Stieleria sp. JC731: one gene and its partner. The protein of the gene in region 2 interacts with the protein of the main gene of each other region in a pairwise test. Links are inferred from orthologs where the notes say so. Each region holds a gene or a part of one and is shown on either strand. Other genes may lie near its edges.

Evidence for each region.
Region 1: the proteins of ileS (region 2) and LOC67_RS12390 interact in binary tests that used the Escherichia coli proteins (3 or more experiments, as listed by UniProt). The link is inferred for Stieleria sp. JC731 from one-to-one orthologs.

The regions. Positions count from the first base shown.
Region 1 is NZ_JAJKFQ010000005.1:332,514-339,232, reverse strand. What follows is about bases 1,741-4,555. They hold LOC67_RS12390 (sugar ABC transporter substrate-binding protein), read right to left. Parts: upstream 3,730-4,555; coding sequence 2,752-3,729; downstream 1,741-2,751. Other genes in these bases: rbsK (ribokinase), read right to left, coding at 3,871-4,555; LOC67_RS12395 (sugar ABC transporter ATP-binding protein), read right to left, coding at 1,741-2,747. In the rest of the region: nucleoside hydrolase, read right to left, coding at 1-185; ABC transporter permease, read right to left, coding at 182-1,189; more of sugar ABC transporter ATP-binding protein, read right to left, coding at 1,182-1,740; more of rbsK, read right to left, coding at 4,556-4,812; hisA (1-(5-phosphoribosyl)-5-[(5-phosphoribosylamino)methylideneamino]imidazole-4-carboxamide isomerase), read left to right, coding at 5,117-5,845; prolyl oligopeptidase family serine peptidase, read left to right, coding at 5,849-6,719. UniProt on the Escherichia coli protein: Part of the ABC transporter complex RbsABC involved in ribose import. Binds ribose. Also serves as the primary chemoreceptor for chemotaxis.
Region 2 is NZ_JAJKFQ010000001.1:1,555,489-1,563,429, reverse strand. What follows is about bases 1,916-5,952. They hold ileS (isoleucine--tRNA ligase), read right to left. Parts: upstream 5,650-5,952; coding sequence 2,116-5,649; downstream 1,916-2,115. Other genes in these bases: LOC67_RS05250 (phosphoribosylglycinamide formyltransferase), read right to left, coding at 1,916-2,119. In the rest of the region: dihydroorotate dehydrogenase electron transfer subunit, read left to right, coding at 1-394; transposase, read right to left, coding at 631-1,017; more of phosphoribosylglycinamide formyltransferase, read right to left, coding at 1,538-1,915; ABC transporter permease, read left to right, coding at 6,049-6,867; ABC transporter ATP-binding protein, read left to right, coding at 6,915-7,751; MCE family protein, read left to right, coding at 7,754-7,941. UniProt on the Escherichia coli protein: Catalyzes the attachment of isoleucine to tRNA(Ile). As IleRS can inadvertently accommodate and process structurally similar amino acids such as valine, to avoid such errors it has two additional distinct tRNA(Ile)-dependent editing activities.

The DNA of each region.
Region 1 (6,719 bases), on a different replicon or contig from region 2:
CGATCTTCCAACGCATGCAACATCGCGAGCGCCAAAACATCGTCGCAGTCACCGGTGATATCCGTGTCGAAGACAACAGGTACCGGTGTTTTATCCTGAGCTGGCAACACTATGTCAGCCTGCGAATAAGCGTTGGCGGTAAGGATCCCTATCAAAAATGCAAACAACCCCAAACGACGGTTCATGATTTCTCCTCGCGAGAAATGCGTTGACGTAGTGAATCGAGCAGTACGGCTAGAATGATCACACCACCGGTAATCACTTGCTTGATGGCGTCATCAACACCCATTTGGGCAAGTCCCGATTGCAGCACGGCGATGATTAGCACTCCGATGAACGATGCGACGACGCTGCCGCGGCCTCCCATCAAACTTGTTCCACCAATCACGCAAGCCGCAATGGCAGATAGCTCCAAGCCCCGCGCCGCATTTGGGTCCGATGTCAGCAAGCGCCCGGTGTGTGAGATTGCGGCAAGCCCACACAAAAACCCGCTGATCGCAAACGTCGTGATAAAGACCGGCGCGGTACGGATACCACTCATCTTCACCGCTTCTTTGTTGGTCCCGATCGCAATGCAATAGCGGCCATAGATTGTCTGAGTCAACAAAAACTGAGCCAATAAGACCGTCAGCACCGCGATCAGAAACGAAGGGGAAAGCGATATGCCAGGCAGCGGTTCGCCAAACCATTCGAACCGACTGCCGATATAAATTGACTGCGAATCACTGATCAGCTTTGTAGCGCCACGCGCCATTTCAAGCATCCCGAGCGTGACGATGAACGACGGAATAGCAAACCAAGCAGAGACAAATCCGTTGCAAAACCCGCAAAGCGTTGTCGTGACCATGCATAGCGCAATTGCGCTGGCCACACCCAATTCATACTCGCTCATCGCGACCCCGATCACGGCTGCCCCCAGCGCCAGCAGCGAGCCGACCGAAAGATCGATCCCGGCAACAATCAGGACCAAGGTCATGCCAACGGAAACAAAGATCAGATCGGGACTGCTGTTGGCGATCGTCAATGCGGTTTGAACTCGAAAGAAATTATCGGTCTGAATCGAGAACAGGACGATCAGAATCAAAAGCACAGCCAGTAGACCTGCGTACTCGACTACAGACGCGATCACACGTCGGTGGAGTACGACAGCATGGGAGTGACCGTTTGTGGATCGCTTTTCACTAACCATTGCTGCCTCCAGAAACTTTGCCAGAGGGCTGTTCAAAGCTGGCTTGCAGTATCAAATCTTCACTCCACTGATCACGGCTGAAAGTACGAATCAAGTGACCATGATTCATCACCGCAATCGTGTCGCAAGTTTCAAATAGCTCATCCAAGTCACTGCTAACAATCACGATTCCTTTTCCCGACGCGGCAATCTCATCAAACAGCTTGTAAATTCGTCTTCGCGCACCGACATCAATTCCGCGAGTCGGTTCGTCAAACAAGTAAACTTCGGCGTCGTTTGCCAACCACTTTGAAATCGCAACCTTTTGTTGATTGCCGCCGCTAAGCGTTCTGACAGACTGTTCAATCGATGTGCAACGTGTTTCCAAACTCTGACAAAGCTCCCCGCTTTTGCGAGATTCCTTGGCACGCCGCACAAAACCAAATCTGGAAAGTTTTCTTCGCAGTGCGGCAAGAGAGACGTTCGCCCGAATAGACTGGGGCAACAGCAAGCCGTTGTCTTTGCGGTCTTCGGTCACCATCGCTAAACCAGATGCAACCGCTTGATGCGGGTGGCGAAACCGGCGAGCCGATCGGGAACCAACCGTGACGGTCCCCGAGGAAGCGACATCGGCACCAAAGACGGCCCTTAGAAGCTCTGTCCGCCCGCTGCCGACCAACCCAGTGATACCGAATTTTTCGCCCGCGCGGACGGTGATCGAAAAATTACGGACCATACCGGAACAGACGGAATCAATCTTCAGTACTGGCGGTTTGTTGGTGTCGACAAAGGATCGAAACGTCTCGCCAGCCGGTCCCCTTTTGACATCGTCCCCACTCATCAAATCGACCATGTCCTCGGTCGACAGGGCCTCGGTCGACCCCGCAGAGATGTGCTCAGTACGGATGTTCTTAGTGCAGATGTATTGGCCGTCGCGAAGCACGGTAACACGTTCTGCCATACGTTTCACTTCGTCAAGTCGATGCGAGATATAGACCATCCCGACTCCGCGACGCTTCAATTCGTCTAGCTGCTCGAACAAACGCTCAGTTTCCGAACCCGATAGTGCAGCGGTCGGTTCATCCAAGATCAGCACCTTGCATTGCCGCGATAGCGCCCCAGCGATTTCGACCATCTGCCGCTGGCCCACGCCAAGCTTTGACACCAACATTCGCGGATCAAGATGCCCTAGTCCCAGTCGACTGAGCGCTTCGCGGGCATCATCGTTCAACTGCGATCGACGAATGACGCCGGCTCGATTGGGAAGCCTCGACAGGCTGATATTCTCGGCGATGCTCAGCGTAGGAATGAGATTCAGTTCCTGCTGGATGATCTGCACGCCAGCCAATTCGGCAGACTGCTTGTTTGCAGGCTGATAAGGTTTACCAGAAAGCTCCATTGATCCCTGCGTGACAGAAGTTAGACCTGCGATCATCTTGCAGAGCGTACTCTTTCCGGCACCATTGGCCCCGAGCAGCGCATGGATTTCGCCGGGGGCGAGATCAAATGAGACATCGCGCAGCACAGTGACTTTGCCATAGCGTTTGGTCATCGCGTTGGCCGTCAAAATTCGGCTCACGCGGCTATTCCCCTGGTGCCGATTCCAGTGTTTCCGCTGTCACCAGATCAACGGGAGTTTCAGTGTCGCTGGCTTTCCAATCGGGTTTGGCAATTTGCTTCAGAGCCAATTCGATCCCAAAAACGGCTAACTGATCGGCGTGTTGGTCTGCAGTCGCGAGGACTTTGCCGGACTTCAACGCATCTTGAATCGCCGAAATATTGTCAAACCCGACAATTAAAACATCGCCACTCTTGCCGGCCGATTTGACGGCGGCAATTGCACCGAGTGCCATCGAATCGTTTGCCGCCAAAATCGCTTTGACATCTGGATGCTCACTCAGGATTGATGACGCAATCGTATTCGCGTTGCTCATCTCCCACTGTGCACTTTGCTTGGAAACAACCTCTGCACCAAGTTCAGCCATGGCGTCTTCGAAACCGGCAACGCGTTGCTGTGAGTTTTCGGCCGTTTGGATGCCTTCCAAAATGGCGACCTTGTCACCTTTGGCAAGCTTGCCTGCCAAGTAGTCGCCCACCTTTTTTGCGCCGCTTCGATTGTCGGGGCCGACGAAAGGGATTTCGATCGATTCGGCTTTCAATACTTCGGGGTCCAACTTGTTGTCGATATTGACGACGACGATGCCCTGCTTCATGGCTTTCCGCAGTGCGGGAGCGAGTGCTTTGGAGTCCGCCGGTGCAATCACGATCGCATCAACACCCGCAGAAATCATCTCGTCAACCAATGCGACTTGGCCGCTTAGATCAGTCTCTTCTTTGATGCCGTTGACGATCAGCGAGTATTCAACTTCATGGGCTTCGGCATGTTCTCGAGCACCGTCGGCCATGGTCGAGAAGAACTCGTTGGCAAGCGACTTCATCACCAAAGCGACTTTCGGTTTGCCATCGCTATCCGCATTCGCCCCACCATCTGTCGAAGTCGACTTTGACGAGCAGCCGCTTAGGGTCAGGCTGCACACTAGCAGGGCAAGTATATAGATCACGCTTGTTTTCGACCCGCATATTTTCAACGCGATCGATTTTTCAACTGCGACTAGAGTTCGCATCTTGTTCGGTAGGAAGGAGGAGGGAAGGCAGGGTCGGCCAAGCATCGTCGACGCTCGAAACGGTGGACCGCAATCTTATCAGACATCGCTATCGTGTGGTGCCAACGATGCCGCGAATCGATCGACTTGATCCGCAAAAGGCAAACTCGGTTGGGCACCCGCGGTCGATGCCGCAAGTGCGCCAGCTGCATTGGCAAGTTGAACGGATTTTTGCAGGCCGATTCCCATCGCTAGGCGAACGGCAAGCGTGCCGGCAAAAGCATCACCGGCTGCCGTGGTATCGACCGCGTTGATTGGAAAACTAGGAATCATCGTTGCCGATAATCCGTCGTGAACGATCGTCCCTTGGTCGCCTAGGGTAATGATCGCGACTTGTGCTCCGGAACGCTGCAAGGATTCAGCGACCTGCATCGCTTGGTGGATGTCACCACATGGTTGGCCCGTGATCGATGCCGCTTCGCTTTCGTTCGGACAGATCACATCCACATTTAAAAGCGAGGGCGGAAGGACGCTCGCTGGCGCGGGATCTAAAATCACTTTGACGTTCGCAGATCGAGCAATTTCGATTGCCGCTTCGACTGACCGAAGCGGTGTTTCAAGCTGCACCATCAGCACATCGCTTTGCCGAATGACATCGGCATGCTGATGCACATCATCGATCGCAACGCGTCCATTCGCTCCAGGCACAACGATGATCGAGTTTTCGCCGCTTTGTTCGACCGCAACCACAGCGACGCCCGAGGGAGTTTGTTCGGTGATTTGCACACTTTCGCAGCCCACGCCCTGCTCCCGCAGGTGGTTCAGCAAAGTCTTTCCGAAACCGTCATCACCGACGCGACCGATCAAGTGAACGTCGGCGCCTGCACGGGCTGCAGCGACCGCCTGGTTCGCGCCTTTTCCGCCTGGGATTTCTGAAAAGTGATTGGCACTGATGGTTTCACCGGGGCGCGGCAGGTTTTCACAACGAACGACCAGATCCATATTGATCGAACCGAGTACAGCAATCCTGGGACGAGACATGTCGGGCGGCGGGTTCAGGGGTGGCAGCAGAAAACGACGGTGGACGCAGATGGGCAAAACGCCAATTCGAAAGGGCGCTTTCGCAGTTTGTTCACGGCAGTGTCGTCGTGGTAATTCTGTTATCGCGATGCGAAAGGGAAATCAGTGTAGCTGATCGAACCGAGGCCTGATGGATGTGTCAAAACAATCGTGAACCGATGCTCGTCCGCCAAATCGTGGCTGGTCAATTGAAGCTTGATTCGCGATGCTTTGCGGACGCATTGACTATGGATCTTTCCCTATTTTTGAAACTGTCACGCTCATGATGGAAATCTGGCCCGCGATTGATCTTCGACACGGCAAACCGGTTCGCTTGCGCCAGGGCGACTACGACCAGCAAACCACGTTTGGTGACGATCCGGTCGACTTCGCGATCAAATGGAAAGAACTGGGAGCCAAGCGTTTACACTTGGTGGACCTCGATGCCGCACGTGGAGATGACCCAACTGCGAACCGTGAAGCGGTCCGTCGAATCGTGGCGGAGACGGGCCTTCCCTGTCAGATGGGTGGTGGTGTCCGTGATGAATCGGCAATCGAAGCACTGCTTGAGGTCGGATTGTCACGTTTGGTGGTCGGATCAGCGGCGTTGAAACGGCCCGACTGGTTTGCGGCGATGTGCGATGCCTATCCCAAAAAACTTGCCGCCGGCATTGATGCTCGTGATGGAATGGTTGCGACCGACGGCTGGCTGGAAACCAGCAGCACACCGGCAGTCGATCTGGCTCAACAGCTACGCGAGAAAACATCCAATATCGCCGCGATCATTTACACCGACATTGCTCGCGACGGCATGATGAATGGGCCAAATTTTGACGGGCTGCGTCAGATGGCCGATGCGACCGACATTCCCTTGGTCGCTAGTGGTGGCGTAACGACCTACGACGACGTCTCAAAGCTGGTCGAAATGGGCATGCCAGCAGCAATCGTTGGCCGGTCAATCTATGATGGTGTGATGCAACTGGATCAAGTCATCGAAATCGCAGGAGACTGCTAACCAATGAGAATTTCGTTCCGCTTTCTTTTCGTCGCCGTCGCGATGCTGGCCTCAGGTTTGCATTGCTCTGAGCCAGCCCAAACCGCGGAACCGAAATTCAAACGACTGCCGCCCGATGGAATTGAAATTGACCAGTCGACGCATTCCGCTTTGACGCAGCGTTTGACGCGACTGCAAAACAAGCTTGATCAAGCGATCGCGAATTCCAAAGATGCTCAATTGTGGCAAGCCGATGTCGAGGTCTTGCTGCGTTCGGTCCGTTTGGCACTCGAGCAACACTTGTTCTTCAAGGCATCGCAGACCCAAGATGCCGACAAGCTATTGAACGAAGCCGAGCGCCGGATCGACGCGGCGTCGGCGGGAACAAGAGGTCTAGAACTTCTTGGCTTTGACGCATCGAAAAACGATCAACCTCAACCTCTGGTTGCCGGATTCGTTTCCAGGATCGACGATTCGGTTCAGCCGTTTGGGATCGTCGTGCCGGCCGGCTATTCTGATGACCAGATCGATCAGCCAACACGCATGGACGTCTGGCTGCATGGTCGCGGCGACACAAAGACCGAGATCCCATTCCTTGTCGAGCGAATGACCAAGGTTGGGCAGTACGCACCAGAAAAAACGATCGTACTGCATCCGTTTGGTCGGCACTGCAATGCGTTCAAATTCGCTGGCGAAACAGACGTCTACGAATCAATCGAAGCCGCGAAGCGATTCGCCACCATTGATCCTGACCGCATTTCGATACGTGGGTTTTCCATGGGTGGCGCCGGATGTTGGCACATGGCAGTCCATGATCCTTCTCAATGGTTTGCCGCGAATCCGGGCGCAGGATTTGTCGACACGATTGTCTATCAAGGATGGCAGGACAAGACAC
Region 2 (7,941 bases):
TGCAAGGCGAAGCTCGCTTCACGCAGGTGTCGAGCAATTTCGATCCGCCGGATTCGACATCACCTTGTGTACCGACGACGGGTCAGCCGGAACACAAGCCCTGGTACCTGATGTGCTCTCCGAGCGTCTGCAAGAGCTTGATGCGAAAGAAACGGTTCGAGTGGTTACCTGTGGCCCCGAAATCATGATGGAAAAGGTCGCCGAGGTATGCCAGAAGTTCCGCAGTGAAGGCCGGCTAATCGATTGCCAGGTTTCAATGGAAACTCCAATGGCCTGTGGCATCGGTATTTGCTTTTCGTGTGTTGCCAAAGTCAAGCAAGACGACGGCGAATGGGACTACAAACGGACGTGTGTCGAAGGCCCCATTTTCGAATCCGACAAAATCGTTTGGTAACGCAACCACAGCACAGTCCAAAACACCTGAGCCGCAAAGGCGCTAGCCGCGGTTGAAATAAACAATCATGCAGCAAAGCACAAACAACCGTCGCTAGCGCGATATCGGCTCAGTTCAATTTTCTTGAGCCGCAAAGGCGCTAGCCGCGGTTGAATTAAACAACCATGCAGCAAAGCACAAACAACCGTCGCTAGCGCGATCACGGCTCAGTTCAAACTGCCTGAATCGACCCGACGCTACTTACCTCGATCCATTCGATCTTGTGCTTCCTCAACATAGACCAATGCCTGCTCTAGAGCGGTCTCGGTTCTTAAAACCTGGATGTCCCCTTTCGTCGTCCAAACGGGTCGTCCAATAAAACGACGGTCAATTTCTCGTACCGCTCTGGTTCCATTCGCTTTCAGCTGATCGCGTACTCTAGTGATCTCGATGTCAGGGGCCGTCACGACTACATGCACATGATTGCTTCGTGTGCTGACGGCCCAAAGTTTCCATCCACGAAGGTCACAATGGGATCGGATCACTCGATCGACCACACATTGATGCTCATCCGAAAGCAAAATCACTTCGTGGCTTAATCGATCTTGGTGCCATTGCTGAAGTAGAGGTTGTGGCTGAGACATTCCCGTTGTTTTCCGTCGCCACCAGCGAGCATCACCTTGAAGAAACGTCCCGTACACGGACCAAGTCAGGAAAAGACCTGCGCAATTGGTGAGATGAGTTGCCATGTTTTTCGGAACGGGGCAGGTGATTTTTGGATCAACGTTCCATTTTAGGTTTCCAAAATCGCAACAAGAACAAGTGTAAATTTAACAACCGTCGCTAGCGCGATTACGGCTCAGTTCACTTTCCTTGAGCCGCAAAGGCGCTAGCCGCGGTTGAATCAAACAATCATGCAGCAAAGCACAAACAACCGTCACTAGCGCGAGAACGGCTTAGTCCTGTTTCCTGAGCCGCAAAGGCCCTAGCCGCGGTTGAATCAAACAATCATGCAGCAAAGCACAAACAACCGTCGCTAGCGCGATTACGGCTCAGTCCACTTTCCTTGAGCCGCAAAGGCGCTAGCCGCGGTTGAATCAATCAACCATTCATCACCGCACAAACAACCGTCGCTGGCGCGATAACGGCTCAGCTGATGGTTGCTCAAACCAATGTTCGGATCGCGTCGGGAAGGGCTTGGCATTCTTGCTCGAACACCCTTGCGGCTAGGCTGTCTGGAGTGTCTTCCTTGGTGACTTCACAGGCACGTTGCAAAATGATCGGGCCGTTGTCGTAGTGGTTGTCCACGAAATGGACGGTACACCCACTGATTGTGACACCGCGTTTGATCGCCGCTGAATGAACGTTGTGACCATACATGCCTTGGCCACCGAACGCCGGCAACAATGACGGATGGATATTGATCACCCGATTTTCGAAATCTGGTGGGATCATCACGTGCTTCAGAAAGCCTGCCATGACGACGTACTTGGCACCGCAAGCCCGGACCGGATCGAACATCGCTTTGCAATAATCCTCCTCGCCGTGATCTCGTTTACGGATGACAAGCGTTTCGATTCCGGCATCCTTTGCGATGTCAACTCCGCGCACGTCACTTCGGCTGCTGATGACTAATCGAATGTCGATCGGCAAACCATGCTGGTCACGGTGCACCAACAAATTCTCCAGAGTCCTTCCACCACCGCTTAAGAATACGGCGATGGGCAGCGATTGCTTCTCACTCATTTGCCGACCACCTTGCGAACGTAGACAGCACCATGCTCCGAGCTGGCAGCAGGAGCATCATCGAACTTGCCTACGGAGAGGCTGTCAGCCAACGTTTCGTCGCTGATCATGTCGCCATGCTCCTGGATCGCCTCAGCCACCTGGTCAGCTCCTGGCTCGACAGCGACCTCGATCCGATCGGTGTATTGGCAATCGATCTCTTTGCGCTGATTTTGAATCGCACGGATCAGGTCTTTCGCGATCCCTTCACGCTGCAGCTCAGGCGTGACTTCGGTATTTAAGACAACGACACAGCCTACACCCTGAGCCGCCGCCCAGCCGTCTTTGGCTTTCAGTCGCACTTCGATGTCTTGGCTGTCTAGCTCGATGGAGCTGTCTCCCAAAGCCAATTTGACAACGCCCTCGGATTGCAACGCCGCCAACAGTTCGTTGCCGTCCGCATCGGCTAAAGCCTTTTTGACCGCAGGAACTTGCTTGCCGACTTTGGGGCCCAAGCGTTTGAAGTTTGGCACCACAGTGTACTGCACATATTGATCGCCTTCGGTGGTGTAGTGAACCGCCTTGACGTTCAGCTCTTCACGAACCAATGCGTCGTGATTTTGCAACCAGCCGATCTTGGAATCGTCCGTCAGAATCACGGTCACTTCCGACAATGGCAAACGAACTTTTAACTTCTCACCGGCTCGTGCGGCTCGCCCCAAAGACGCGATCTCACGCAGCAGTCGCATCGACTCGGACAGTTCCTGGTCGATGACCTCTTTATTGCTGGTCGGGTAATCGCAAAGGTGAACACTTTCGAGCACCTTGCCGGCAAAAGGTTCGGTTAATCGCTGCCAAAGCGAATCGGCCAAGAATGGTGTGAACGGAGCGGCGAGCTTAGTCAACTGGATCAACGTTTCATACAAAGTCCAATAGGCATCGTGCTTGTCCTGCGAATCTTTATCGCTGGCCCAAAAGCGATCACGGCTTCGACGCACATACCAATTGCTCAGTCCATCCAACAGTGACGAAATCGCTTGGCAGGCGTTGTAGTTATCCAACGCGTCCATCCGATCGATTACCTTGGCGGTTGCCTGATGCAGCTCTGAAAGGATCCAACGATCGATCTCACTTCGCTGTGCTGCAGGGCGATACTTCGGAGCAGACGCCAATGATTCGGGCGAAAGTTGATCATCGGCTGCGGTCGCTTCACGCGGATCGAATCCGTCGATTTCTGCGTAGATCGAAAAGAAGCTATACGTGTTCCAGAGCCGTAATAGGAATTCAGGGATCGAATCTTTGATCGACTGCTCGGCATAAATGATCGAGTTCCAAGGTGCTTGATTGGCAAACAAATACCAACGCAAGGCATCGGCACCGTAGCGATCGAAGATCTCTTCGGGGCTACGGTAGTTCCGCAAGCTCTTGGACATTTTGCCGATCTGCTTGCTGAACTTCTTGCCTTGATGCTGCTTGGTTTCGGCCTCTTCTAACGCGATGATCTTTTTGCCATCGTCATCCTGGGCTTCCCACCACTGCGACAACATCAATCCCAAGACAATGCAGTTTCGAAACGGCACCGGATAATCGGCATCGGAGATCGACTTGTTTGCCGAGGCGGTATCCGAAGCGGCAGCCTCGTAGCCTTCTTCATAGATCGAGGCGCCTTCGCCAAACAACATCGTCGCGATCGCAAGCTGGCTGTAGAACCATCCTCGCGTCTGGTCGATCGCTTCGGAGATAAAGTCAGCTGGGAACTGAGATTTGAATTCTTTGTCGCCACCGTGCGGCCATCCCCACTGAGCAAAGGGCATCGCACCACTGTCGTACCAACAGTCGATGACTTCGCTGACGCGTTTCATCCGAGCACCTTCGGCGAACGGCGACGCGTAAGTCACCTCATCGATATAGGGCTTATGAACACGCAAATCGTCGACCAGATTTGGATCGGCAGCCTTGGCCTTTTCCCAAACTTCGGTACCGGAGACGCCCGGCTTTGCCAGTAGCTCGTCGTAGCTTCCGATCGCTTCCATCCGGCCAGTTTCTTGACAAACCCAAATCGGCAATGGGGTTCCCCAATACCGTTCACGCGACAGCGCCCAGTCGACATTGGATTCTAAAAAGTTCCCAAATCGGCCGTCACGGATATGCTCAGGCTGCCATCCGATCTGCGAGTTGTTCTTCAACATCAGATCCCGGAACTTCGTTGTCCGGATGAACCAGCTTTCCCGTGGATACTGGATCAACGGATCCTGGTCTGCTCGCCAACAGAATGGGTAGTCGTGCAAGTACTGTTCTTGCAAAAACATCAGGCCGCGTTCTTTCAGTTCACGCGATAGAGGCTTGTCGGCGTCTTTGACCCATGTGCCGATCAAGTCATCGCTGACCGCCTCGACGAACTTTCCGTCAGGTCCGACCGCGCAGAGCAGCTTCGGTTGTTCGCCTTCGACAAAACGACGGCGTTCTCGGTCATACACTTCATAGTCGACCTCGCCGAACGCGGCGGCTTGGTGAACGATGCCAGAACCGCTGTCGGTTGTCACAAAGTCTGCTTCGACAACTCGCCAATAATGGTGTAGCGAAGTCTGATCGCCATCAGGATTCACCAAGCTTCCCTGTGGATCACCGGTTGAATCCTTATAGCCGTCAAACGGTGGTGTGTAGCGAAGGCCGATCAAATCGGTCCCTTTGCAAGTTTCGATCGTCTCAAAATCACGCTTGGATTTTTCAGCGATCTTGGTCACCAAAGCCGACGCCATATAGATTTCGTCGCCCGATTCGGTATCGCGGACCAAGGTGTATTCCAATTCCGGATGCACCGCCGCATACATATTGCTGGGCAACGTCCAAGGCGTCGTCGTCCATACCAATAGACTGCGATCGGACTGATCGACTAGCGGGAACAAAACGTAAACGCTGGGGTCGGCAACTTCGCGATAACCTTGCCCCACTTCGCCACTAGAAAGCGCCGTTCCGCCTTGCGCCCACCACCAAACGATCTTGTGACCTTGATACAGCAGACCACGACCAAACAGATTCTTTAGGCTCCACCAAACGCTTTCGACATAGCTCTGGTGGTACGTCACATAGGCTTTTTCTAAATCAACCCAGAACCCAAGCCGCTCCGTCAGCCGCTGCCACTGCTGCATGTAGCGCCATACCGACTGCTGACATTTGTGAATGAAGGGCTCGACGCCAAAGTTCTCGATTTCCTCTTTACTGTGGATCCCTAGCTCCTTGCCCACTTCAACTTCAACTGGCAAGCCGTGGGTATCCCAACCCGCTTTACGCTCACAACGAAATCCCTGCATTGTCTTGTAGCGTGGGAAAACGTCTTTGATCGCACGGGTCAGACAGTGCCCAGGGTGAGGCATCCCGTTTGCCGTCGGGGGGCCTTCGAAAAAAACGAAGGGTGGCGCATCAGCACGTCGCTGCAACGATTTCTCGTAAATCCCATTTTGCTTCCAAAAGTCCAGAATCTCTTCTTCTAGCGAGGGAAATTTGGGAGTGGCAGGGGCAGCGCGAAATGGTGCGGCGGCTGATTTGGACATTGCTGTCAAATTGGAAGCTAAGACGGGATTGGTACAGACAGTCTCGAAGGAGGCGGAATTGTAGTGGCAGATGGCGATTTAATCGACACGGACGAAAGTTGAAACGTTCACGGGTGAAAACGGCCTTTCGAGGCATGCGGTCCCCCCGAGCGGACCTACTGGACAGACCTGTGATTTCGCCACTCCGAAATACCCCGCAACTTTGCCTCATCCGCAAAGTCAGCCCTGCCGATACAGACCGATATCCGGTGTACCAATCCGATTTCGCCGCTTCGGTATCAATGCGGCTTTACTTCGGTACCGAACCTGTTTCATCACAAGCGTCTGTTCCCAATGTCCACATCGGTTCCCACCGACAAAAAGCGATCCGGCAGTGAAGGTCCGCCTTCGGCCAGGGAGATGCTTTCAGCCTGGGTAATCCAGTGGGGATCGGCAGTTGTCGATGGCGTCGAAACGGTTGGCGATATCGCACTATTCGCCTGGCGAATGCTGGTCTGGATTTTTTCGCGACTTCCGCAACGCGGAACGCTGCTGACCAATTTCTACGAAATCGGAGTCTTAAGCCTGCCGGTGGTCGCGCTAACGGGGACCTTTATCGGAATGGTTCTTGCCGTTCAGACGTACTACCAGTTTCACGCGATCGGCCTGGAGACTCACCTTGGTGTGGTGATTAACACATCATTGGTACGTGAACTGGGACCGGTGCTTGCGGCGACCATGCTTGCCGGACGTGTCGGAAGTGCCATGGCTGCGGTACTGGGCACGATGCGAGTCACCGAACAGATTGACGCGCTGACAACAATGGGCGCCGACCCGGTTCACTACTTGGTGGTCCCGCGATTCTTGGCCTGCATCATGCTGATCCCTGCATTGACGATCATGGCAGACTTCATGGGAATTGTTGGAGGCTACTTCTACAGCGTCAACATCTTAGAAATCGACCATGCCGCTTACTTAACGCGATCCCGCGACGGCGTGGTTGGCTTCGACCTGTTTAGCGGAATCTTCAAGAGTGTGTTCTTTGGCGGCATCATCGCGATCGTCAGCTGCTACCAGGGCTTTCATTGCAAACCCGGTGCGGACGGCGTTGGCAAAGCAGCGACCTCGGCGTTCGTTTATTCGTTCGTGATGATCCTGGCGATCGACTTGGCGCTTAACATCATCTTGGATGAGATCTATTTCATGCTCTATCCGTCGGGGGCAAGCTTCCAGATATGAGCAGTGACGAAACTTCCAATGAACCATTGCAGCCGAATCAACGGCCAATGGCGGATCACACAGATTCGGCTGACGCGGAAACAACACAACCTGCTAATAAACCGCTGGTCGAAGCACAACAGATCGAAGTCACTTTCGAATCACAGACGATCATTCGCGATGTGACCGTATCGATCCCCGCAGGCGAAACGGTTGCCGTTATTGGCGAAAGCGGCTGCGGTAAAACCGTTTTCATGAAAACACTGGTCGGACTGATCACGCCGACCCGCGGTGCAATCCTGTTTGACAAACTGAATCTTGCGAAACTGTCACCGCAACATTTGAGCGATGTTCGACGACGGTTCGGCTTTGTTTTCCAAAACGCGGCACTCTTCGACAGCATGTCGATCTTTGACAACGTAGCCTTTCCGCTGCGTCAATCAACAGGCGCCGACGCAGATGAGATCCGCGAACGGGTGATGCGACACCTACAAGAAGTCGGCTTGCCAAAGTCCGTTGTACGCAAGCGACCGAGTGAATTGAGTGGCGGTATGCGAAAACGAGTCGGACTTGCACGTGCGATCATCTTAGAACCGGAGCTTGTCGTTTACGACGAACCGACAACAGGACTCGACCCGATCATGAGCGACGTGATCAACGAACTGATGCTTGATGTACGCCGCCGTTATCCGGTCACAAGCGTGATTGTGACGCATGACATGCGGACGGCGCAAAAGGTTGCCGATCGAGTGTTGATGTTCTACCCCAGGACAAGGCTTGATCGCCAAGCATCACAGATCCTCTATGACGGGCCTCCCGAAGGCCTTGAGGAGTCGCCTGACCAACGTGTTCGCCAATTCGTCCGCGGTGAAGCTGGCGACCGGATGAAGGAGCTTTCGAAATAGCGATGGATGACAATCGACTTAGATTCGGTGTTGGCGTTTTAGTCATAGCGGCGATCGGCATCGGGATAATCCTGACGTTTCTCTTTGGTGCCGTCCCAAGGGTGCTCACTCGTGAGTTTGAACTCAACGTGACGTTCCCCAACGCCGATGGCATCAGCAGCAACACCAAAGTTTTGCTGCGTGGTGTCGA